Regions from separate parts of the Mycobacterium sp. E136 genome, predicted to be linked through region 1. Evidence: predicted binding sites of a transcription regulator. Region 1 holds the regulator's gene; each other region holds the start of a gene.
The links. Region 1 encodes HspR, which represses chaperone genes until heat shock. Its sites were predicted from a motif close to ANNTGAGTNNNNNNNACTCANNT; they were not measured.
Positions count from the first base shown of each region.

Region 2: lon (endopeptidase La) is a predicted target of HspR. The motif match lies at 1,905-1,927, and genes of this name have one in related genera.
Region 3: clpB (ATP-dependent chaperone ClpB) is a predicted target of HspR. The motif match lies at 1,412-1,434, and genes of this name have one in related genera.

Region 1 covers NZ_LZJE01000357.1:1,190-4,467, reverse strand. The annotation lists gene dnaJ (molecular chaperone DnaJ) at 1-1,092, shown strand, start outside; gene A5698_RS24180 (heat shock protein transcriptional repressor HspR) at 1,092-1,496, shown strand; gene A5698_RS24175 (aldose 1-epimerase) at 1,505-2,407, opposite strand; gene A5698_RS24170 (FAD-binding oxidoreductase) at 2,550-3,278, opposite strand, start outside.
Region 2 covers NZ_LZJE01000100.1:15,001-18,278, forward strand. The annotation lists gene A5698_RS07555 (alpha-hydroxy acid oxidase) at 1-559, shown strand, start outside; gene A5698_RS07560 (esterase family protein) at 732-1,736, shown strand; gene lon (endopeptidase La) at 1,940-3,278, shown strand, end outside.
Region 3 covers NZ_LZJE01000320.1:8,361-11,638, reverse strand. The annotation lists gene A5698_RS21420 (antibiotic biosynthesis monooxygenase) at 1-887, opposite strand, end outside; gene A5698_RS21415 (Rv0361 family membrane protein) at 890-1,309, opposite strand; gene clpB (ATP-dependent chaperone ClpB) at 1,502-3,278, shown strand, end outside.

The sequences.
Region 1 (3,278 bases):
AAGCGGGCGGCCCGAAAGCTACTCGCGGAAAACCATCCCGACCGCAATCCGGGGAACTCGGCTGCCGAAGAGCGGTACAAGGCCGTCTCCGAGGCCAAAGAGGTGCTGACGGATCCGGCCAAACGCAAGGAGTACGACGAGACCCGGCGCTTGTTCGCCAACGGCGGTTTCGGCCGCGGTCGGTTCGGCGGCGGTGGCGGCTTCGGCGGCGGCGACGGCGTCGAGTTCAACCTGAACGACCTCTTCGATGCGGCCGGCCAGACCGGCGGCGCCAACATCGGCGATCTCTTCGGTGGGCTCTTCGGCCGCGGCGCTCAGCAGCCGCGACCCAGCAGGCCGCGCCGCGGCAACGACCTCGAGACCGAGACGGAGCTGTCGTTCCTGGAAGCCACCAAGGGTGTGGCGATGCCGTTGCGGCTCACCAGTCCCGCACCGTGCACGAACTGTCACGGCAGCGGCGCCCGCCCCGGCACCAGCCCGAAGGTCTGCCCGAACTGCAACGGGTCCGGGGTGATCAACCGCAACCAGGGCGCGTTCGGGTTCTCCGAGCCGTGCACGGAATGCCGTGGCAGCGGCTCGATCATCGAGCACCCCTGCCAGGAGTGCAAGGGCACCGGTGTGACCACCCGCACCCGCACGATCAACGTGCGGATCCCGCCGGGCGTCGAGGACGGACAACGAATCCGGTTGGCCGGCCAGGGCGAAGCGGGCCTGCGCGGTGCACCGTCGGGCGACCTGTACGTCACCGTTCACGTGCGTCCCGACAAGGTGTTCGGCCGCGACGGCGACGACCTGACCGTCACCGTACCCGTCAGCTTCCACGAGTTGGCGCTTGGTACAACGCTTTCGGTGCCGACGCTCGAGGGCAAGGTCGGTGTTCGGGTGCCCAAGGGCACGTCGGACGGGCGCATCCTGCGCGTGCGCGGGCGCGGTGTGCCGAAACGCTCCGGCGGACACGGCGATCTGCTCGTGACGGTGAAGGTCGCGGTCCCGCCCAATCTCGAGGGTGAGGCGGCCGAGGCGTTGGAGGCCTATGCGAAGGCGGAGCGGGCCAGCGGCTTCGATCCGCGGGCTGGATGGGCAGGTGCGTGATGGCAGCGAAACGGCCGAACGACGAGGCGCGGACGTTCCTGATCTCCGTCGCCGCTGAGCTGGCCGGCATGCACGCCCAGACGCTGCGCACCTATGACCGGCTCGGCCTGGTGCGCCCGCAACGCACCTCGGGCGGCGGCAGGCGTTACTCGCAGCACGACGTCGAACTTCTCCGCGAGGTGCAGCGGCTGAGCCAGGACGAGGGTGTCAACCTCGCCGGGATCAAACGCATCATCGAGCTGACCAACCAGGTCGAGGCGCTGCAGGCTAGGGTCCGGGAGCTGACCGACGAAGTGGAGGCGTTGCGGGGGTCTCAGCGCCGCGATCTGGCCGTGATGCCGAAGAGCACCGCGGTCGTGGTCTGGCAACCTGGAGCCGCTCGGCGGCGACGTCAGGCGGAGTAACAAACTCCTCAAGAAACAATGATCGAGAACCGAGCGGTCTCCGGCTTGCCGGGGGCCGCTTTTCGGTATCCGCCTCTGCGTAGCGCATCCGTCGGTGCCGCCATCGGTTCGATACCGATCAGGTCGTCATTGGGTGGGGCGAACAGTTGCGCTGCGGGATAACCGGTTTCGAACCGGACCTCGATGCGGCGCTCACCGCCGGCGAGGGTGAACACCGCGCCTTCTGGGACCTGGTCGAAACCGTCGTCGTAGGCGGTGACCTTCAATTGCTCTGCGCCGCCGGGCCATTGCTCGTGAGCGCCGGTGGGGATGTCGTTGTCGTCCACCGGCAGGTGGCGCATCGCCGGGGTGCTCAGCGTCCACTCCTCGCGCGGGACGCCGGGGATCTTCAGGTACGGGTGGTAGCCGAAGCACAGCGGCACGTCCGCCGACGAAGTGGGCGCGACCGTCGTCTCGATGGTGAGCGTGCGATCGCCGAGCGTGACGTGTTGGGTGAGTAGGTGCGGAAACGGAAACGACGCGAGCAGTTCGGCGTTGGCGCCGTAGTCGAGTTCGGCGGTCAGCATGTTCTCGGTGCGGGTGGTGACCTTCCACCCCGGGTAGGCGGCGAGCACACCGTGAATCGGCGCGCCGTGCTCGTCGGTGCGGACCCCGTTTGCGCCCGGGGTAAGGGTGACGACCGACCCGTCGACCTCATAGGTATTGGCGCTCAACCGGTTCGCCCACGGATACAGGATCGGGATGCCCATCGTCTTGCCGTTGTTCACGTAGGCGGTCAAGCCGCGGCGCTGACCGAGGAATTCGTCGCCCGACTCGGCCAGCGACGTGCCGATCATCCCGGCAGCCGGGACGAAAGTCGCGGTCAGGTCCGACGACGGGTCCTTCAGCGTGACGGCATCGAAGTCAACCACCAGACGATCGTCGCACGCCGGGCTCAGATGAAGCCACGACAGCGCGTGCCTGCGCGATTTGTGAAACCAGCTGCGCTCATCGCGACGAAACCGTCGTCAGATTCACAATTCAGCGGGTGCGACCGCCGTCGTGCCGCGCGATTCAGGAGCTCAGCGGATCGTGCTGAATGCGTTCGGCCGGTGCTCCTTTGGCGAGCAGCGCCGCCTTGGTCGCCGTCACCATGTTCGGGCTTCCGCAGATCAGGATCTGCCGATCGCCCCAGTTGCCGTAGCGGGTGACGACGTCGGCCAGCGTGCCGGTCTGTCGCACGTGCAGGCCGCGCGGCGGTTGCACGTCCGGATACTCGGCGGCCCACGGCGGGTCGACGTTGAACTCCGAGACCGGGGTGACCGACAGCCAAGGGTTCTGCGACGCGATCTCCCACAGCGTGCGCAGGTCGTACAGGTCGCAGGGATACCGTCCGCCGAAGAACAGGTGGACCCGCGGGTTGACGGCCCACCGGGTCAGGTCCATGATCAGCGTCCGCAGCGGCGCCAGCCCGGTACTGCCGGCCACCATCAGCACGTCGCCACCATCGCGGTCCACGTGCAGCCCGCCATGCGGATTGGACAGCCGCCATCTGTCACCGGGTTTCGTCTCGGCGACGATCGCGGTGCTCACCATGCCGCCGGCCACCGAGCGGATGTGGAATTCGATCGCGCCGGAGGGCTCGGTCGGTATCGACGGGCTCAGATACCGCCACCGGCGCGGCCACTGCGGAACCTGAACCGTCACGTACTGGCCCGGGTGGTAGAACAGCGGACGGTCCAGTTGCAATCGCACGACGGAGACGTCGCGGGTGACCCGCAGGTGCTCGATGACCGTGCCGTC
Region 2 (3,278 bases), on a different contig from region 1:
CTGGCCCGGCACCGTCGCCGAGTACCTCGACACCATGTTCGACCCCACGGTCAACTTCGGCGATCTGGCCTGGATCAAGAAGCAGTGGCCGAACAAGTTGGTGGTGAAGGGAATTCAGACACTCGAGGATGCCAGGGCCGTCGCCGAACTCGGTGTCGACGGGATCGTGCTGTCCAATCACGGTGGCCGCCAACTCGACCGCGCGCCGGTGCCGTTTCACCTGCTGCCCACCGTGGCCGCCGAACTCGGCGACACCACCGAGATTCTGCTGGACACTGGCGTGATGTCCGGCGCCGACATCGTCGCGGCGATCGCGCTGGGCGCGCGCTTCGTGCTCGTGGGTCGCGCCTATCTCTACGGTCTGATGGCCGGCGGCGAGTCCGGCGTCGACCGGGCCATCGAGATCCTCTCGCAGCAGGTCGCCCGCACAATGCGGCTACTCGGGGTGACGACGCTGAGCGAGCTCGGCCCCGGCCACGTCACTCAGTTGCACCGGTTGCAGCCCCGTGTGTCGGGCACGGACCGAAATCCTCCTGAGTCACTGCAACAACACTGGTAACAGCCCCTTTCTGCCTGTCCGTGAGTCCGCGCTGAGTCGTAATCGTTAGCCAACCGCGACTTCGCAACCGCATGTCGGGACGACAGTTGCAGCGCGACTGCGTGTTTCATTACCAACGCACAGCAAACGGCAATTGCTTGTGGAAGCGATGAAAGGTGGGTTGGTTGCCGTTATGAGAATCTTGGAGAGGTGCCGGACTACCGGCACGAAAATGTTGCGCCGAATGGCGGTGGCCGCGGTTGCCGCGGCTGCGCTGCCCGGGCTGATCGGATTCGTCGGGAGTTCGGCGACAGCCGGGGCATTCTCGCGTCCGGGACTGCCGGTCGAGTATCTGGATGTGTTCTCCCCCGCGATGAATCGCAATATCCGCGTTCAGTTCCAGGGCGGTGGACCGCATGCGGTGTATCTGCTCGACGGCCTGCGCGCCCAGGACGACTTCAACGGCTGGGACATCAACACCCCGGCCTTCGAGTGGTACTACCAGTCCGGGCTGTCGGTCGTCATGCCGGTCGGTGGGCAGTCCAGCTTCTACACCGACTGGTACCAGCCGTCTCGGGGTAACGGCCAGGACTACACCTACAAGTGGGAGACGTTCCTGACCCAGGAGCTCCCGGCGTGGCTGGAAGCCAACAGGGGCGTGTCGCAGAACGGCAATGCCGTGGTGGGCATTTCGATGGCGGGCAGCAGCGCGCTGACCTACGCCATCTACCACCCGCAGAAGTTCATCTACGCGGGCTCGCTGTCGGGCTTCCTCAACCCGTCCGAGGGTTGGTGGCCGATGCTGATCGGGCTGGCGATGCAGGACGCGGGCGGCTACAACGCCGAAAGCATGTGGGGTCCGTCTACGGATCCGGCGTGGAAGCGCAACGACCCGATGGTCAACATCAACCAGCTGGTGGCCAACAACACCCGCATCTGGATCTACTGCGGCACGGGTACGCCGTCGGATCTCGACGGCGGTGTGGCCGGCCAGAACCTCATGGCGGCGCAGTTCCTCGAAGGGTTCACGTTGCGGACCAACGTCACCTTCAAGGACAACTACATCGCCGCGGGTGGCACCAACGGCGTGTTCAACTTCCCGCCACAGGGGACTCACAGCTGGGGCTACTGGGGTCAGCAGCTCGAGATGATGAAGCCTGACATCCAGCGAGTTCTGGGAGCGCAGGCCAGTGCCTGACAGCACCGCCTAGATCCACCCACAACAGGAAGCCTGCCGTTTCCCCCGAACGGCAGGCTTCCTGCCATTTCGGGCATGGTCGCCGGCCCCGAGTGAGAAGCCATGGTCGTGACTCGCCCGAGGGCGTACGTCACACGGGACCACCGGGAACAAACGAGGCCCTCCGAAGGTTGAGCGCAACAGACTCAAACTTTGGAGGATTGATGGCTGAAGCCAAGACAGTTCCGGTCCTGTTCCTGAGCGAATCGATCGTGCTGCCGGGGATGGTCGTGCCGATCGAGCTCGACGAGGCCGCCCGCGCCGCGGTGGACGCCGCGCGTGCCAGCGAATCCGGCGAGCTGCTGATCGCTCCGCGCCTCGAGGACCGGTACCCGTCGTACGGCGTGCTGGCCTCGATCGTGCAGGTCGGCCGCATGGTCGGCGGGCCGGCCGCGGTGGTGCGGGGCGAGAGCCGCGCGCACATCGGCGCCGGTGCGACCGGACCCGGTGCGGCGCTGTGGGTCGAGGTGACCGTGGTCAGGGAAGAAGACCCAGTGCCTCAGGCGACCTATGACCTCGCCGCGGAGTACAAGAAGCTGCTGCTGGCGATGCTGCAGCGGCGCGAGGCGTGGCAGATCATCGACTTCGTCAACCAGCTCTCCGATCCGTCGGCGCTGGCCGACACGGCGGGCTACGCGTCGTATCTCACCCAGGTCCAGAAGCGCCAGCTGCTCGAGACGCCCGACGTCGCCGAGCGCCTGCGCGCGCTGATCGAGTGGACGGGTGCCCACCTGGCCGAGGTCGAGGTGAACGAGAAGATCGCCGAAGACGTGCGCGAGGGCATGGAGAAGACGCAGAAGGAATTCCTGCTGCGTCAGCAGCTCAATGCGATCCGCAAGGAATTGGGCGATGACGACGGCACGGGGTCGTCTGATGACTACCGGAGCCGCATCGAGGCCGCCGACCTTCCGGAGAAGGTTCGCGAGGCCGCGCTGCGCGAGGTCGGCAAGCTCGAGCGGGCCGGCGATCAGAGCCCGGAGAGCGGCTGGATCCGCACCTGGCTGGACACCGTGCTGGACCTGCCGTGGAACGTCACCACCGACGACTCCACCGACCTGCAGGCGGCCAGGGCGATCCTGGACGCCGACCACCACGGCCTGGAGGACGTCAAGGACCGCATCGTCGAGTACCTGGCCGTGCGGGCGCGCCGCGCCCAGCGCGGTTTGCAGGTCGTCGGCGGCCGCGGTTCGGGCGCCGTGATGGTGCTGGCCGGTCCGCCCGGGGTCGGCAAGACCTCGCTGGGCGAGAGCGTGGCTCGGGCGTTGGGCCGCAAGTTCGTTCGCGTCGCCTTGGGCGGCGTGCGCGACGAGGCCGAGATCCGCGGCCACCGGCGTACCTACGTCGGCGCGCTGCCGGGGCGCATCGTGCGTGCCATCGGCGAAGCGGGTTCGATGAACCCCGTCGTGCTGCTCGACGAGATCGACAAGGTCGGCTCCGACTTCCGCGGCGACCCGGCGGCGGCATTGCTCGAGGTCCTGGACCCGGCGCAGAACCACACGTTCC
Region 3 (3,278 bases), on a different contig from region 1:
CCGACGCCCCGAAGGTTGGTCCGTGCGACGGGCACGTCCGGCGGTGGGCGCAACCAGTGCTTCAGCAGCGGGTTCACGTAGTAGGGCATGACGATGAAGCTGATCAGCAGGCTCGACAACAGGTTTCCGACGAGCATGTTCAACCACAGCGGCAGCCTCAGCGGCGACAGCGCGATGGTGAGCAGCATGACTGTCGGGTACAGCCCGACCCACACCGCGATGGAGGTCTTGAGGTTCGTCGGTGGTGGGGCCTGCTTGCCATGCTCGTCGAAGGCGAACCAGCTCCCAAAGGAGTGGTCGATGGTGCGCAGATTGAAATCGGAGAACTGCTCGCCCTCGGCGAGGAGGTCGCGACGCCTCTTTGAGACCAACCACCGGTCGAGGTCCGCTGCGGTGTCGTAGCGGTACATGGCGGTCCGCTCATCCTGAACTCCGGCCACCGGACGGAACAGCTCGCTGCCGCGGAAGCCGGGAAACTCGTTCTCGGCCAGGCGAAGCCGGTCCTGCCAAGCGAGAAACTCATCTACCTGATCGGCGCGGACCCGGTGGCTGACGACGACGGTCACCAGCGCATCGCCGTCTGCGGCGCGGCCGCCGACGATCTGCTGGGTGGCCGGGCCGTCGAAGAGCTCCGCACCCGCGGTCAGTCGGCTCTGCCGCGTGGCGCTGTTGATCCACGCTTGAAGATGGGCGGTCGAATCGAAGCGATAGATCACCACCCATTCCGGCTGAACGGCGGTGGGCGAGCGGATTTCGGCGCCGAGGAAGCCGGTGTATCGGGAAGCCTCGCGGTTGAGGTCCTGCTGCCACCGTTCGAACGCCGCATCCTTACCGGCACGGACCCGCTGGCCGATGATGACCGTCGCGGCGATGTCGCCATCCGTCACGATCAGATGGCTCGCGCCGGGTGGTACCGGCAGGCCTTCCACTCGCTGCCTTCGCGCAGGAAGTCGATGTCGAAGATCTTGGCCTCGGCTTTGTTGGCGGCCGCGAACCGAACGGTGGCCGCGGCCGTCAGGCTGGGCTCGCCGGCGACCCTCACCGAGCTCACGGTGATCTGCGTCGGACCGTCGGCCCGCCGGTTGGCGTACCACTCGGCCGCGAAGCCCGCGGACAGGCGCATCGGCGCGCAGACGTGCGCGGCGAACGATGCGAAGTCCTCGCGGTTGTAGGCGCCGTTCATCCCGTCGAGTACGGCCCGGACCTGATCCTCGTCGCTGACCGAGGCCGCGGGAACGGCCGACGCCGTCGGTGCGACCCCGCTCAGACTCACCGCGAAGCCCGCGAGTATCGCGACAAGCCGACGCATGCGTCCAGCCTCGCTGATACAGCTGTGAAAGTTGTGACAGCTGCACGGCGTGTTGTACGGCCTCTCGAGAAGTGCGTGCGGGAGGCGGGAGAAATTGATTAGACTTGAGCGGAACAGACTCAAGATTGACGACGTTGATCTATGCGACAAGCATTTTTGCCAAGCTCACGTACCTAAGAAAGGGAGGGTGTCGTGGACTCGTTCAACCCGACGACCAAAACTCAGGCGGCGCTGACCGCGTCGTTGCAGGCCGCCACGGCCGCGGGCAACCCGCAGATCACCCCCGCCCACCTGTTGATGGCACTGCTGACGCAGAACGACGGCATTGCCGCACCCCTTCTCGAGGCCGTCGGCGTTGAACCCGCGACCATTCGCGCGGAGACGCAGCGGCTACTCGACCGGCTGCCCAGCGCCAGCGGCGCGGCCTCGCAGCCGCAGCTCTCTCCGCAGGCGCTGGCCGCGATCACCGCCGCCCAGAACCTCGCGACCGAGATGGACGACGAGTACGTCTCGACCGAACACCTGATGGTCGGCCTGGCCACTGGCGACTCGGACACCGCGAAGCTGTTGACCGGCCACGGCGCCTCGCCGCAGGCCCTGCGCGAGGCGTTCGTCAAGGTGCGCGGCAGCGCCCGGGTCACCAGCCCGGATCCCGAGGGGACTTACCAGGCGCTGGAGAAGTACTCCACCGATCTGACCGCCCGCGCGCGGGAGGGCAAGCTCGACCCGGTCATCGGCCGCGACAACGAGATTCGTCGTGTCGTGCAGGTGCTGTCGAGGCGCACCAAGAACAACCCGGTGTTGATCGGTGAACCCGGCGTGGGTAAGACCGCGATCGTCGAGGGCCTGGCCCAGCGCATCGTGGCCGGCGACGTGCCGGAAAGCCTGCGCGACAAGACCGTCGTCAGCTTGGATCTGGGCTCGATGGTCGCCGGCTCGAAGTACCGCGGCGAGTTCGAGGAGCGGCTCAAGGCCGTGCTCGACGACATCAAGAACTCGGCCGGCCAGATCATCACGTTCATCGACGAGCTGCACACGATCGTGGGTGCGGGCGCGACCGGCGAAGGGTCGATGGACGCAGGCAACATGATCAAGCCGATGCTGGCCCGCGGCGAGCTGCGCCTGGTCGGCGCCACGACGCTCGACGAGTACCGCAAGTACATCGAGAAGGACGCCGCGCTGGAACGACGTTTCCAGCAGGTGTTCGTCGGTGAGCCGTCGGTGGAGGACACCGTCGGCATCCTGCGCGGGCTGAAGGACCGCTACGAGGTGCACCATGGTGTGCGCATCACCGACTCCGCGCTGGTGGCGGCGGCGACGCTGTCCGACCGCTACATCACAGCCCGTTTCCTGCCCGACAAGGCGATCGACCTGGTCGACGAGGCCGCGTCGCGGCTGCGCATGGAGATCGACTCGCGGCCGGTCGAGATCGACGAGGTCGAACGGCTGGTCCGCCGGCTGGAGATCGAGGAGATGGCGCTCGCCAAGGAAGAGGACGCCGCCTCCAAGGAGCGCCTCGAGAAGCTGCGCGCCGAGCTCGCCGACCACAAGGAGAAGCTCGCGGAATTGACCACCCGCTGGCAGAACGAGAAGAACGCGATCGACGTGGTCCGCGAGCTCAAGGAGCAGCTCGAGGCGCTGCGCGGCGAGGCCGACCGGGCCGAACGCGACGGCAACCTGGAGAAGGCCGCCGAACTGCGGTACGGCCGCATTCCGGAGGTCGAGAAGAAACTCGACGCCGCGCTGCCCCACGCCGAAGCTCGCGAGGATCTGATGCTCAAGGAGGAGGTCGGGCCCGACGACATCGCCGAGGTGGTGGAGGCGTGGACCGGTATCCCGGCGGGCCGGATGCTCGAGGGCGAGACGGCCAAGCTGCTGCGGATGGAAGACGAGCTCGGCAAGCGCGTCGTCGGCCAGAAGAAGGCGGTGCAGGCGGTTTCGGATGCGGTGCGCCGCAGCCGCGCCGGTG